2 regions of the Serinicoccus shuyuelongi genome follow, and region 1 is predicted to be linked to the other one. Evidence: predicted binding sites of a transcription regulator. Region 1 holds the regulator's gene; the other holds the start of a gene.
The links. Region 1 encodes HrcA, which represses chaperone genes, less so after heat shock. Its sites were predicted from a motif close to TTNGCACTCGNNNNNNNCGAGTGCNAA; they were not measured.
Positions count from the first base shown of each region.

Region 2: a site for HrcA is predicted at 2,445-2,471, ahead of ACI3EY_RS11870 (DNA polymerase III subunit beta family protein). Genes of this name have one in related genera too.

Region 1 is NZ_JBJFZU010000006.1:99,295-104,766, forward strand. Features, by position in the region: gene ACI3EY_RS09625 (MFS transporter) at 1-163, opposite strand, end outside; gene ACI3EY_RS09630 (16S rRNA (uracil(1498)-N(3))-methyltransferase) at 160-891, opposite strand; gene dnaJ (molecular chaperone DnaJ) at 896-2,014, opposite strand; gene hrcA (heat-inducible transcriptional repressor HrcA) at 2,107-3,126, opposite strand; gene fumC (class II fumarate hydratase) at 3,244-4,656, opposite strand; gene ACI3EY_RS09650 (DUF3097 family protein) at 4,681-5,472, shown strand, end outside.
Region 2 is NZ_JBJFZU010000010.1:8,104-13,575, forward strand. Features, by position in the region: gene ACI3EY_RS11850 (carbohydrate kinase family protein) at 1-271, opposite strand, end outside; gene glpX (class II fructose-bisphosphatase) at 271-1,293, opposite strand; gene ACI3EY_RS11860 (DUF4245 domain-containing protein) at 1,383-1,988, shown strand; gene ACI3EY_RS11865 (exodeoxyribonuclease VII small subunit) at 2,026-2,376, opposite strand; gene ACI3EY_RS11870 (DNA polymerase III subunit beta family protein) at 2,482-3,507, shown strand; gene ACI3EY_RS11875 (hypothetical protein) at 3,504-3,761, shown strand; gene xseA (exodeoxyribonuclease VII large subunit) at 3,751-4,986, opposite strand; gene ACI3EY_RS11885 (alpha/beta fold hydrolase) at 5,034-5,472, shown strand, end outside.

The DNA.
Region 1 (5,472 bases):
AGCCGTCCAGGGCCGCGGCGACGGTCGGCATCGCTGCGCCGACGGCGATGTACTCCAGCGCGAAGAGGGCGATCAGCGCGGTGGCACCGACCGAGGCGCTACGGATGCCCGGTGCGAAGATGTCGCGGCTGCGCGGGCGGGCCTCGGGCTGCTGCCCGGTCACCGCCACCTCGTGGTGGAGTTCAGCACGGCCAGCGCGGCCGGACCGGCGGTCGAGGTGCGCAGCACGGTGCTCCCGAGCCGCACCGGGTATGCCCCCGCCCCGGTCAGGGCGTCCAGCTCGTCCGGCGAGACGCCCCCCTCCGGGCCGACCACCAGCAGCACCTCCCCCGCCTCGGGCAGCGGCACGTCCGACAGCGGGCGGGTCGCCTCCTCGTGCAGCACCAGGGCCAGGTCCGCGGTCTGCACCCGCTCCAGCAGGGCGGACAGCTCCACCGTCTCCCCCAGCACCGGGACCCGCAGCCGGCGGGACTGCTTGGTCGCGGCCCGCAGGACCTGCTCCCACCGGCGGGCCGCCTTGACGCCCCGGTCCCCACGCCAGCGGACCACGCTGCGGCCGGCCTGCCAGGGCACCACCTCGTCCACGTCGAGCTCGGTCGCCGCCTCGATGGCCTGGTGGTCCCGGTCCCCCTTCGCCAGGGCCTGCACCAGCACCAGCCTGAGGGCCGGCGCCGGGGAGTCGAGGCGGTCGAGCACCACCAGGTCGGCCTCTCCCGGGCGCACCGCCTCGACCCGGCAGAGCGCGCCGCTGCCCTGGCCGTCGGCGACGAGCACCTGCTCACCGGCGCGGATCCGCTGCACGGTGACGGCGTGCCGCCCCTCGTCCCCCCCGAGCAGCAACTCGTCCGCCCGGAGCGACCCGGGATCGACCAGGAACAGCGGTGCACTCATCTGGTCAGCGACCCCGCAGGGCGTCCCAGAGGCTGTGCTTGCGGGAGTGGGCGCTGCCCATCCGCCCGGTCGGCACCGACTCACCTCGGCTCTCGGCGAGCTGGGCGAGCAGGTCGCGCTGGGTGTCGGTGAGCCTGGTCGGCACCTTCACGTCGAGGTGGACGACGAGGTCCCCACGCCCCTGGCCGCGCAGGTGGGTGACGCCCTTCTCGTCGAGCCGGATCGTCTGGCCGGGCTGGGTGCCGGCCCGCAGGTCGACCTCGACCGGCCCGTCCAGGGTCTCGACGGGGAGGGTGACCCCCAGGGCGGCCGCGGTCATCGGCACCTCCAGGGTGCAGTGCAGGTCGTCGCCCTGGCGCTGGAAGGTGTCGTGCGCCTCGACGGCGATCTCGACGTAGAGGTCCCCGGCGTCGCCGCCGAACGGTCCGACCTCGCCCTCGCCGGCGAGCGCGATCCGGGTGCCGGAGTCGACGCCGCCGGGCACCTTGAGGGTGAGGTCGCGACGGGTCCGCACGCGCCCCTCCCCGGAGCAGTCGAAGCAGGGGTGCTCGATGACGTCGCCGTAGCCGCGGCAGGCCTGGCAGGGACGGGAGGTCATCACCTGACCGAGGAAGGAGCGCTGCACCTGCTGCACCTCGCCGCGTCCGCTGCACACGTCGCACGTGCGGGTGCCGCTGCCCGGCTGGGCGCCGGCCCCGGTGCAGGTGCTGCAGACCACCGCGGTGTCGATCTGCAGGGTCTGCTCGCCGCCGAAGACGGCGGTCGCCAGGTCGATGTCGAGGCGGACCAGCGCGTCGTGGCCACGCTGGACCCGGCCGCGGGGGCCGCGGGTGCCCGCGGAGGTGCCGCCGAAGAAGGCGTCCATGATGTCGCTGAAGGTGAAGCCCTGGCCGTAGCCGCCGGTGGCCCCGCCGTAGGGGTCCTGGCCGCGGTCGTAGGAGGCGCGCTTGGCCTGGTCGCCGAGCACGTCGTAGGCCTGGCTGACCCGCTTGAACTCGGCCTCCGCCTCGGCCCCGGGGTTCACGTCCGGGTGCAGCTGGCGGGCCTTCTTGCGGTAGGCCTTCTTGATCTCCTCGGCAGAGGCCTCGCGGGAGACTCCGAGGTCGGTGTAGTAGTCATTCACGGGGTGGCATGTCCTTGGGGTTGCGTAACGGTCAACAGGTCAGGTCCGCACTCGTCAACGGTGCGTGCTTCTCGGGTATGCCGTGAGGTTGCTCACCCGTCGAGCATGTCGGCGACGTAGTGGGCGACGGCACGGACGGTGGCCATCGTCTGCGGGTAGTCCATCCGGGTCGGGCCGACGACACCGAGGCCGCCCGCCGTCCCGTAGGTGGTGGCGATGACGGAGGTGGTGCGCAACGGCTCGTAGGGGTTCTCCGCACCGATCGCGACGGCCACCGCCTCGGTCCGGTCGACGGTTGCCATGCTGCCCATCAACCGGAGCAGCACCACGTGCTCCTCGAGCGCCTCCAGCACCTGGGACAGCGAGGTCGGGAAGTCGCTGCCCACCCGGGCCAGGTTGGCGGTGCCGGCCAGAGCGACCCGCTCCTCGGCACGCTCCTGCGCCGCCAGGGTCAGCGCGTCCACGACGGTGCGGGCCAGCTCGGCGTCCGCCGGGGCGACCCGCTCGTCGGCGTCGGCCAGGCGGGCGCCCACCTCGTTCAACCGCTGCCCGACGGACAGCTCGTTGACGACGCCGCGCAGCTGGGCCACCACGTCCGGGTCCCCGGTCAGGTCGCGTCCGACGTCGACCACCCGCTGCTCGACCCGCCCGGTGTCGACGATGAGGACGATCATCAGCCGGGTGCCCCCGACCGGGACCAGCTCGACGTGCCGCACCGCCGACCGGGACAGCCGGGGGTACTGCATGACGGCCACCTGCTGGGTCAGGCTGGAGAGCAGCCGGGTGGTGCGGGAGACCACGTCGTCCAGGTCGACCGCGCCGTCCAGGAAGCGGGCGATCGCGGCCCGCTCGGCCCGGGTCATCGGCTTGATCTGCTGCAGCCGGTCCACGAACATCCGGTAGCCGGCGTCGGTGGGCACCCGGCCCGCGCTGGTGTGCGGCGCGGTGATCAGGCCTTCCTCCTCGAGCACGGCCATGTCGTTGCGGACGGTGGCCGCGGAGACCCCCAGCTGGTGGCGCTCCAGCAGGGACCGGGACCCGACCGGCTCGGAGGTGCGCACGTAGTCCTGCACGATGGCGCGGAGCACCTCGAGCCTGCGGTCGTCGCTCATCGTTCTCCCTCCTGGCCGGTCGGCGTGGCGCTGCTGGCACTCGTCATTCCCGAGTGCCAGTCTACCCGTTCGGGGGTCCGGCACCCGGAGCCCCGCGTCCGACCGGGCGAGCGGCGGTCAGTCGACCGCCCGCGGGTGGGTCATGTCGGCCGGCACCACCCAGGCGTCGAACTGCTCGCCGGTCAGCAGACCGCTGTCCAGCGCCGCCTCGCGCAGCGTCAGTCCCTGCCGGTGCGCGGTCTTGGCGATCGCAGCCGCGGCGTCGTAGCCGATGTGGGGGTTCAGCGCGGTCACCAGCATGAGGTTGCGGGCGAGGTTCTCCTCGATCTTGGCGGTGTGCGGCTCGATCCCGGACGCGCAGTGCTCGTCGAAGCTGCGGCAGCCGTCGGCGATCAGCCGGATCGACTCCAGCACGGCGTGCGCCATCACCGGCTTGAAGACGTTGAGCTGGAAGTTGCCCTGGGTGCCGGCGAAGGCCACGCAGGCGTCGTTGCCGAAGACCCGGGTGACGACCATGGTGAGCGCCTCGGACTGGGTCGGGTTCACCTTGCCGGGCATGATGCTCGAGCCCGGCTCGTTCTCCGGGATGGTGATCTCGCCGATCCCGGTCCGCGGCCCGCTGGCAAGCCAGCGCACATCGTTGGCGATCTTCATCAGGGCGCCGGACAGGGTGCGCAGCGCGGCGCTGACCGCGACCAGCTCGTCGTGCGCCGACAGCGAGGCGAAGTGGTCGGGGGCCACGGCGAAGTCCTGACCGGTCTCCTGCGCGATGTAGGCCGCGCACGCAGTACCGAAGTCGGGGTGCGCGTTCAGGCCGGTGCCGACCGCGGTGCCACCGATCGCCAGCCGCAGCACCCCGGTGTGCGCGTGCCGCACCTGCTCCAGGCCGAAGTCGAGCTGGGCCACCCAACCGCCGATCTCCTGGCCGAGGGTGAGCGGGGTGGCGTCCTGCAGGTGGGTGCGTCCGGTCTTGACCACGTCGGAGAACTCCTCCGCCTTGGCAGCCAGCGTGTCCCGCAGCTGCTCGACCGGGGCGTACAAGCGCTCGCTCAGCTCCAGGGCCACGGCCACGTGCATGGCGGTCGGGAAGGTGTCGTTGCTGCTCTGGCCACGGTTGACGTGGTCGTTCGGGTGGACGGTGCGTTCGGCGGAGAGCTCGCCGGTGAGGATCTCGTCGGCGCGGTGCGCGATCACCTCGTTGCTGTTCATGTTGCTCTGGGTGCCGCTGCCGGTCTGGAAGACGACCAGCGGGAAGTGCTCGTCCAGCTCGCCGCGCACGACCTCGTCCGCCGCCTGGACCAGGGCTGCCCGCGCCCGCTCGTCGAGGGCGTCCAGCTCTCCCAGGTCGGCGTTGGCCCGGGCCGCGGACTTCTTCAGCACCCCGAGGGCGCGGATCATCGGCCGACCCCACACGAAGGCGTCACGGCCGATGTCGAAGTTGCCGAGGCTGCGCTGCGTCTGCGCTCCCCAGTAGCGGTCGGCGGCCACCTCGACGGGGCCCATGCTGTCCTTCTCGGTGCGGGTGCTCATGTGCAGACGGTACCGTCGGGCGGTGTGAGTGATCGCTACGGCACCGACGTCCTGGCCACCGACTGGCGCGCACCCCGGCGGGGTCGCGCCAGAGAGCTGGTCGCCGAGGCCGGGCTGGTGGTGGAGGACGTGCAGACCGGCTGGTGCGGCGCCGTGGTCGCGGTCGAGAAGGCCGGGGGTATGCAGGTGGTCCACCTCGAGGACCGCCGCGGCCGGCGCAAGGGTTTCCCGCTGGGGCCCGGCTTCCTGGTCGACGGCGCACCCGTGGTGCTCGTCCCGGACACCCGCGAACGGGCCGCGCAGGTGGCCGCTGCCGCCTCCGCCGCCGCCCGGACGGCCAGCGGTTCGGTCCGGGCCCAGGCGGCACCGGCGCGGGTGGCCAGCGGCTCCCGGATCTGGGTCGAGGGCAAGCACGACGCGGAGCTGGTGGAGAAGGTCTGGGGCGACGACCTGCGCGGCGAGGGGGTGGTCGTCGAGATGCTCAACGGCGTCGACGACCTGGCCGGGGAGATCCGCGGCTTCGGCCCGCACCGGGACGCCCGCCTCGGCATCCTGGTCGACCACCTGGTGCCGGGCACCAAGGAGAGCAGGATCGTGCAGGGTGCGGCCGGGCTGAGCCCGCACGTGCGCATCCTCGGCCACCCCTACGTCGACGTCTGGCAGTCGGTCAAGCCGGCCCGCCTGGGGTTGACCGCATGGCCCGTCATCGAGCGCGGCCGGTCCTGGAAGCACGGGATCCTGGCCGAGCTCGGCTGGCCGCACTCCAGCCAGACCGACGTGGCCCTGGGGTGGAAGAAGATCCTGTCCACCGTTCGT
Region 2 (5,472 bases), on a different contig from region 1:
CCGCGTCCAGGTGGGCGGTGGCGGTCGAGGTGCGCGGTGCCTCCATCGACCCGTCCGTGAGCTCGACCCCGTGGCGCTCCAGGTGCTCGCGGACCCGGTGCCCGTGCTCGTCGTCGCCCAGGTATGCCGCCAGCCGGGTCGGGTGCCCGAGCGCGGACAACCCGATCGCGACGTTGGCGGGGGAGCCGCCCACGTGCTCGCTGCGCTCGCCGTCCCCGTGCGGCACGACGATGTCGATGAGTGCCTCACCCACGGTGAGCACACCGGCCATCAGCGGGACTCCGGGGAGAGCGCGTCGGCGATCGCGGCCACCTTGTCCAGGCGGTGGTGGGAGGTGATCTCGCGGATGGTGCCGGAGCGCGAGCGCATCACCAGCGAGTGGGTGACCGCAGTGCCGGAGCCGTAACGGACGCCGCCCAGCAGCTCACCGGTGGTGATCCCGGTCGCCACGAAGAAGCAGTTGTCGCCGGTCACCAGGTCGTCCGTGGACAGCACGCGGTCCAGGTCGTGACCGGCGTCGATCGCCTTCTGGCGCTCGTCGTCGTCCTTGGGCCACAGCCGGCCCTGGATCACGCCGCCCATGGCCTTCATGGCGCAGGCGGTGATGATGCCCTCGGGGGTGCCGCCGATGCCGATGAGCATGTCCACCGACGAGTCCTCCCGGGCGGCGGCGATCGCGGCCGCGACGTCACCGTCGGTGATGAAGCGCAGCCGCGCCCCGGCCTCCCGTACCTCTTCGGTGTAGCGGTCGTGCCGGGGGCGGTCGAGCATGATGACGGTGAGGTCCTCGACATAACGCTTCTTGGCCCGCGCGATCCGGCGCAGGTTCTCGTGCACCGGCAGGCGGATGTCGACGCGGTCGGCCACGTCGGCCCCGACCACGAGCTTGTCCATGTAGAAGACGGCGGACGGGTCGTACATCGTCCCGCGCTCGGACACCGCCATCACGGCGATCGAGTTGTCCATCCCCTTGGCGGTCGGGGTGGTCCCGTCGATCGGGTCCACCGCGACGTCCACCGCGGGACCGGACCCGTCGCCGACGTGCTCGCCGTTGAAGAGCATCGGCGCCTCGTCCTTCTCGCCCTCACCGATGACGACCACGCCGTCCATCGCGACCTGGGAGATGACCTTGCGCATCGCCTCCACCGCGGCGTTGTCGGCGAGCAGCTTGTCCCCGCGGCCCACCCAGCGTCCGGCGGCGAGCGCGGCGGCCTCCGTGACGCGCACCAGCTCCAGCGCGAGGTTGCGGTCGGGGAGCACCTGGTCGGTGGTCTTGGGTGAACGGTCGGCCATGAGCGACTCCTTCGTCGGCGGTGCGCGTCGTCAGACTATCGGGTGCGCCGGGTCCGGGGGCCACCCTGGTCGGATGCGACCATAGGGGGGTGAGCAGCGCATCGCAGGCCCCCTCCTCGGGCGCCCCGACGTCCCCCGCCCCGGACCGACGTCGCCAGCGCCTCGCCTCCTACACGATCCGCAACATGGTCTACTCCACGCTCATCGTGCTGGCCCTGGTGCTGGTGTGGTGGTCGCTGACCTACAACCCGACCGAGCCGCAACCCCGCAGGGTCGAGGTGACGACCACCGCGTCCTACGCCGCGGAGCAGGCCGCGTGGCCGGTCTGGGTGCCGGAGGTCGGCGAGGGATGGACCCCGACCGTGGCCTGGTTCGAGCCGCTCGAGCAGCTGCCGACCTGGCACGTGTCCTACGTGACACCGGAGGGGGAGTACCTTGCGATCCACCAGGCCTCGGACGCCTCCCCGGACTGGGAGGACTCGGTGCTCTCCGGCGCCGAGCCCGTCGGCGAGCAGGTGCTGCCGGGGCCGGTGGGGGAGCAGGCCTGGCAGGCCTGGGAGGCCGACTCCGGCAACGCGGAGAACGCCTGGGTGCTGGGGCCGGAGGTCACCGGTGGGGCGACCGTGGTGGTGCACGGCACGGCCGGGCAGGCCGAGGCGGAGGAGCTGCTGAGGGCGGTCCGGGCCCAGGAATGATGACCGGGTCCTCAGGACCCGGTGCTCGGGAGGGTGCTCAGCGCTCGGGCTCGGCAGCGGGTGTGGCCTCGGTGGCCGTGACCTGCTCACCCTCGCCGGTCGCGGGGTCCTGCTCCGGGGTGGCCGCGGAGTCGCCCTCGGCCGGCTCTCCGGCGTCCTCGCCACGCCGGGTGGCGCGGTCCAGGGTCTCCTGAGCGGCGTCGAGCTTGCCCTGGCAGTGGGCCGCCAGCTCCTCGCCGCGTTCCCAGAGGGCCATCGACTCCTCCAGGGGCACCTGACCCGACTCGATACGCGCCACCAGCGCGACCAGCTCGTCGCGGGCCTGCTCGTAGCTCAGTTCGTCCACCGGGGCGGGCGGGGTCGTGTCGTCGGCTGCGGGTGAAGTCACGGTCCCACCGTACGCGGCCGGGACTGCAGCAGCGACGGAGCGCTCGACGTGCTGGACGTGCTGGACGTTTGACCCTCACCCAGGTCGAGGGCGGAGCCTGGGCTCATGGACCCCCACCTCCTGCCCATCGGCGAGATGTCCAGGCGCAGCGGCCTGGGCGTGAGCGCGCTGCGCTTCTACGACCGGCACGGGTTGCTGCCGCCCGCCCGGGTCGACCCGGTCACCGGCTACCGGCGCTACCAGGAGGACCAGGTGCCTCGTGCCCGGATGCTCGCCGGGATGCGTCGGGTGCAGATGCCGCTGGCCGAGATGGCGGCGGTGCTCGAGGCCGGCGCGGACACCGAAACCGTGCGGGACCTGCTGGGCGCCCACGTCCGGCGCCTGGAGCGGGGGCTCGAGCAGGCCCGCACCCAGCTGGCGCGGGTGACGGCTCTGGCCGGGGACGTGGTGGGCGCGGTGCCGGTGGACGCCGCCGGCCTCGGGTCGTCTCTGCGCGCCGTCCGGTATGCCGTCTCCACCGACTCCCGCTTCCCGGAGCTGGGCGGGGTGCTGCTGGAGTGCCTGGGGGACGAGCTGCGGGTGGTGGCCACGGACCGGTACCGGCTGGCGCTGGCCTCGACCCGGCTCCGGGCGACGGCGCCGTGGCCGGTTTCGGTGGTGCTCGGGGCGGACGGGGTGGACGACCTGCTGGCGCAGCTCCCGGAGGAGGGGCAGGTGGAGCTCGTGGTGGCTCCGGGGCAGCTGCGGGTGCGTCCCGAGGCAGGGCCCCCGCTCCAGGTCCCGCTCGTCCCCGAGGCCGACTACCCCGACTACCGAGTCGTGCTGGAGACGGTGCCCGGGGGACAGGTGATGGGTGACCTCGGCGAGCTGGCGCAGGCGCTCGACGACGGGCTCGACGGGGACGACAGGGACGATGTAGAGGACGGCCACGCCGAGAGCCGGCAGGGGCGGCCCGCTCCGTTCGCCCTGGGGGAGCGGCGGGTCGACCGGACCTACCTGCGGGAGGCGGTGGAGCAGGTGGGCCCCGGGGGGCAGTTGAGGCTGCCGTCCGACCTGGGCCCCTGGCTGCTGCAGGACGAGAGCGGCTCCCGGCTCGCCCTGGTGATGCCGCTGGCGCCGGAGCGCCCGTGAGCGTGCTGATGCACCTGTGCCGGACCTGCCGGCACCGGGCCACCTCGCACCAGGGTGGTGACCGCGGCTACAGCGGGTGCCGGTGCTGCCGCGGGCCGGGAGACCTCGACCCGGAACCGGTGCTGGTGGCCACCTTCACGATGCCCGGTGGGGCCCGCGAGCCGCTTCACCCACCGGGGAGCCTCTGGAACGCCGGGACCACGCACCAGCTGCGGCTCTGCGACTGTCCGGCCTGCCGACGAGCTAGCGGGTGACCGGCCGCACCGCGAAGTCGCCGTGGGCCACGCTCACCCGCAGCAGCTCGTCCGCCGCGACCTCCTCGCGGTCGCGGACGATCCGGCCGTCGCCGTGGCGTACGACGGCATACCCCCGCTCGAGGATGTGCTGGGGGGACACCGCGCGCAGGTGCCGGGCCAGCTGCTCGCTGCGGTCGCGCTCGCGGTCCAGGCGGGAGCTGAGCAGCGCCTGCCCGCGCGTGCGCGTCGCGGCCAGCTCCCGACGGTGCTGGGCCACGATGGCGGCCCGGTCTGCCATCACCGGACGGCCCATCACGTCGCGCACCCGGTCGCGCTCGCGGCCGATCCGGGCGGTGAGCGCGCGCCGGGCACGGGCGCGGACGGTGAGCAGCCCCCGCTGCTCGTCGGCGACGTCGGGGACCACCGAGGCGGCGGCGTGGGTGGGGGTAGAGGCCCGCAGGTCGGCGACGAAGTCGACCAACGGGGAGTCGCTCTCGTGGCCGATCGCCGAGACCACCGGCGTCCCGGCCTGCGACACCGCCCGGACGAGCGCCTCGTTGGAGAAGGGCAGCAGGTCCTCGAAGGAGCCCCCGCCACGGGCCAGGATGATGACGTCGACCTCGTCCAGGGCGTCGAGCTCGCGCAGCGCGGCGCAGACCGCAGGCACCGTGTCGGTGCCCTGGACGGCGACCTGACGGACCTCCACCCGGGCCGCCGGCCAGCGACGGTGGACACCGGCCAGGACGTCCCGTTCGGCGGCGGTCGCGCGGCCCGTCACCAGCCCGATCCGACGGGGCAGGAAGGGCAGCGGCCGTTTGCGGGCCTGGTCGAAGAGACCCTCGCTGCGGAGCAGCTGCTTGAGGTGCTCGAGCCGGGCGAGCAGCTCTCCGACGCCGACGTGCCGCATCTGCCGTGCCTCGAGCTGCAGGGTGCCCCGCTTCGCCCAGAAGCTCGGCTTGGCGTGCACGACCACCCGGGCGCCGGGCTCCGGCGGGGCCGGCATCGCGTCGAGCGCGCCCGTCGGGATGGCCACCGACAGCGACATGTCGACGTCGGTGTCGCGCAGGGTGAGGAACGCCGTGGACATCCCCGGGCGACGGTTGAGCTGGACGATCTGTCCCTCGACCCACAGCGGCGACATCTTGTCCACGTAGTCGCTGATCTTCATCGTGAGCGTGCGGACCGGCCACGGTGAGGCCGCGGTGGTGTCCCGGGCGGTGGGGGGCAGCTGCGGCGTCGGCACCCGACCAGGGTATGCCGCCACCGCACCGCTCCCGGCACACTGGGCCGATGCAGAACGCGCGGGGAGCAGTCCCGGACCGGCAGCCGGAGAGCCCGGAGGGCGCCGAGGTCCGCCCCACCGTGGTGCTCGTCCACGGCACCCGGATGAGCAGGGCGCAGTGGGACCGCTACCCGGCCCTGCTGCCGGGGGTGGACGTGCTCAGCGTGGACCTGCCCGGTCACGGGGACCGTGCCGGTGAGGAGTTCACCGAGGAGGCGGCCCTGCGGACCATCGACGACGCGGTCGCCCGCGCCGGCACGGCCACCGCCCCGGTGCTCGTCGGGCACAGCCTGGGCGGCTACCTGGCGATGATGTGGGCGGCAGAGCACCCGCGCGACCTCGCGGCGCTGGTGCTGGTGGGGGCCAGCGCCGTGCCCGCGGGGCCGCTGACGGGCCTCTACCGGGGTTTCGCCCGGCTGCTGCCGGTGGTCGGACCGGACAGGATGG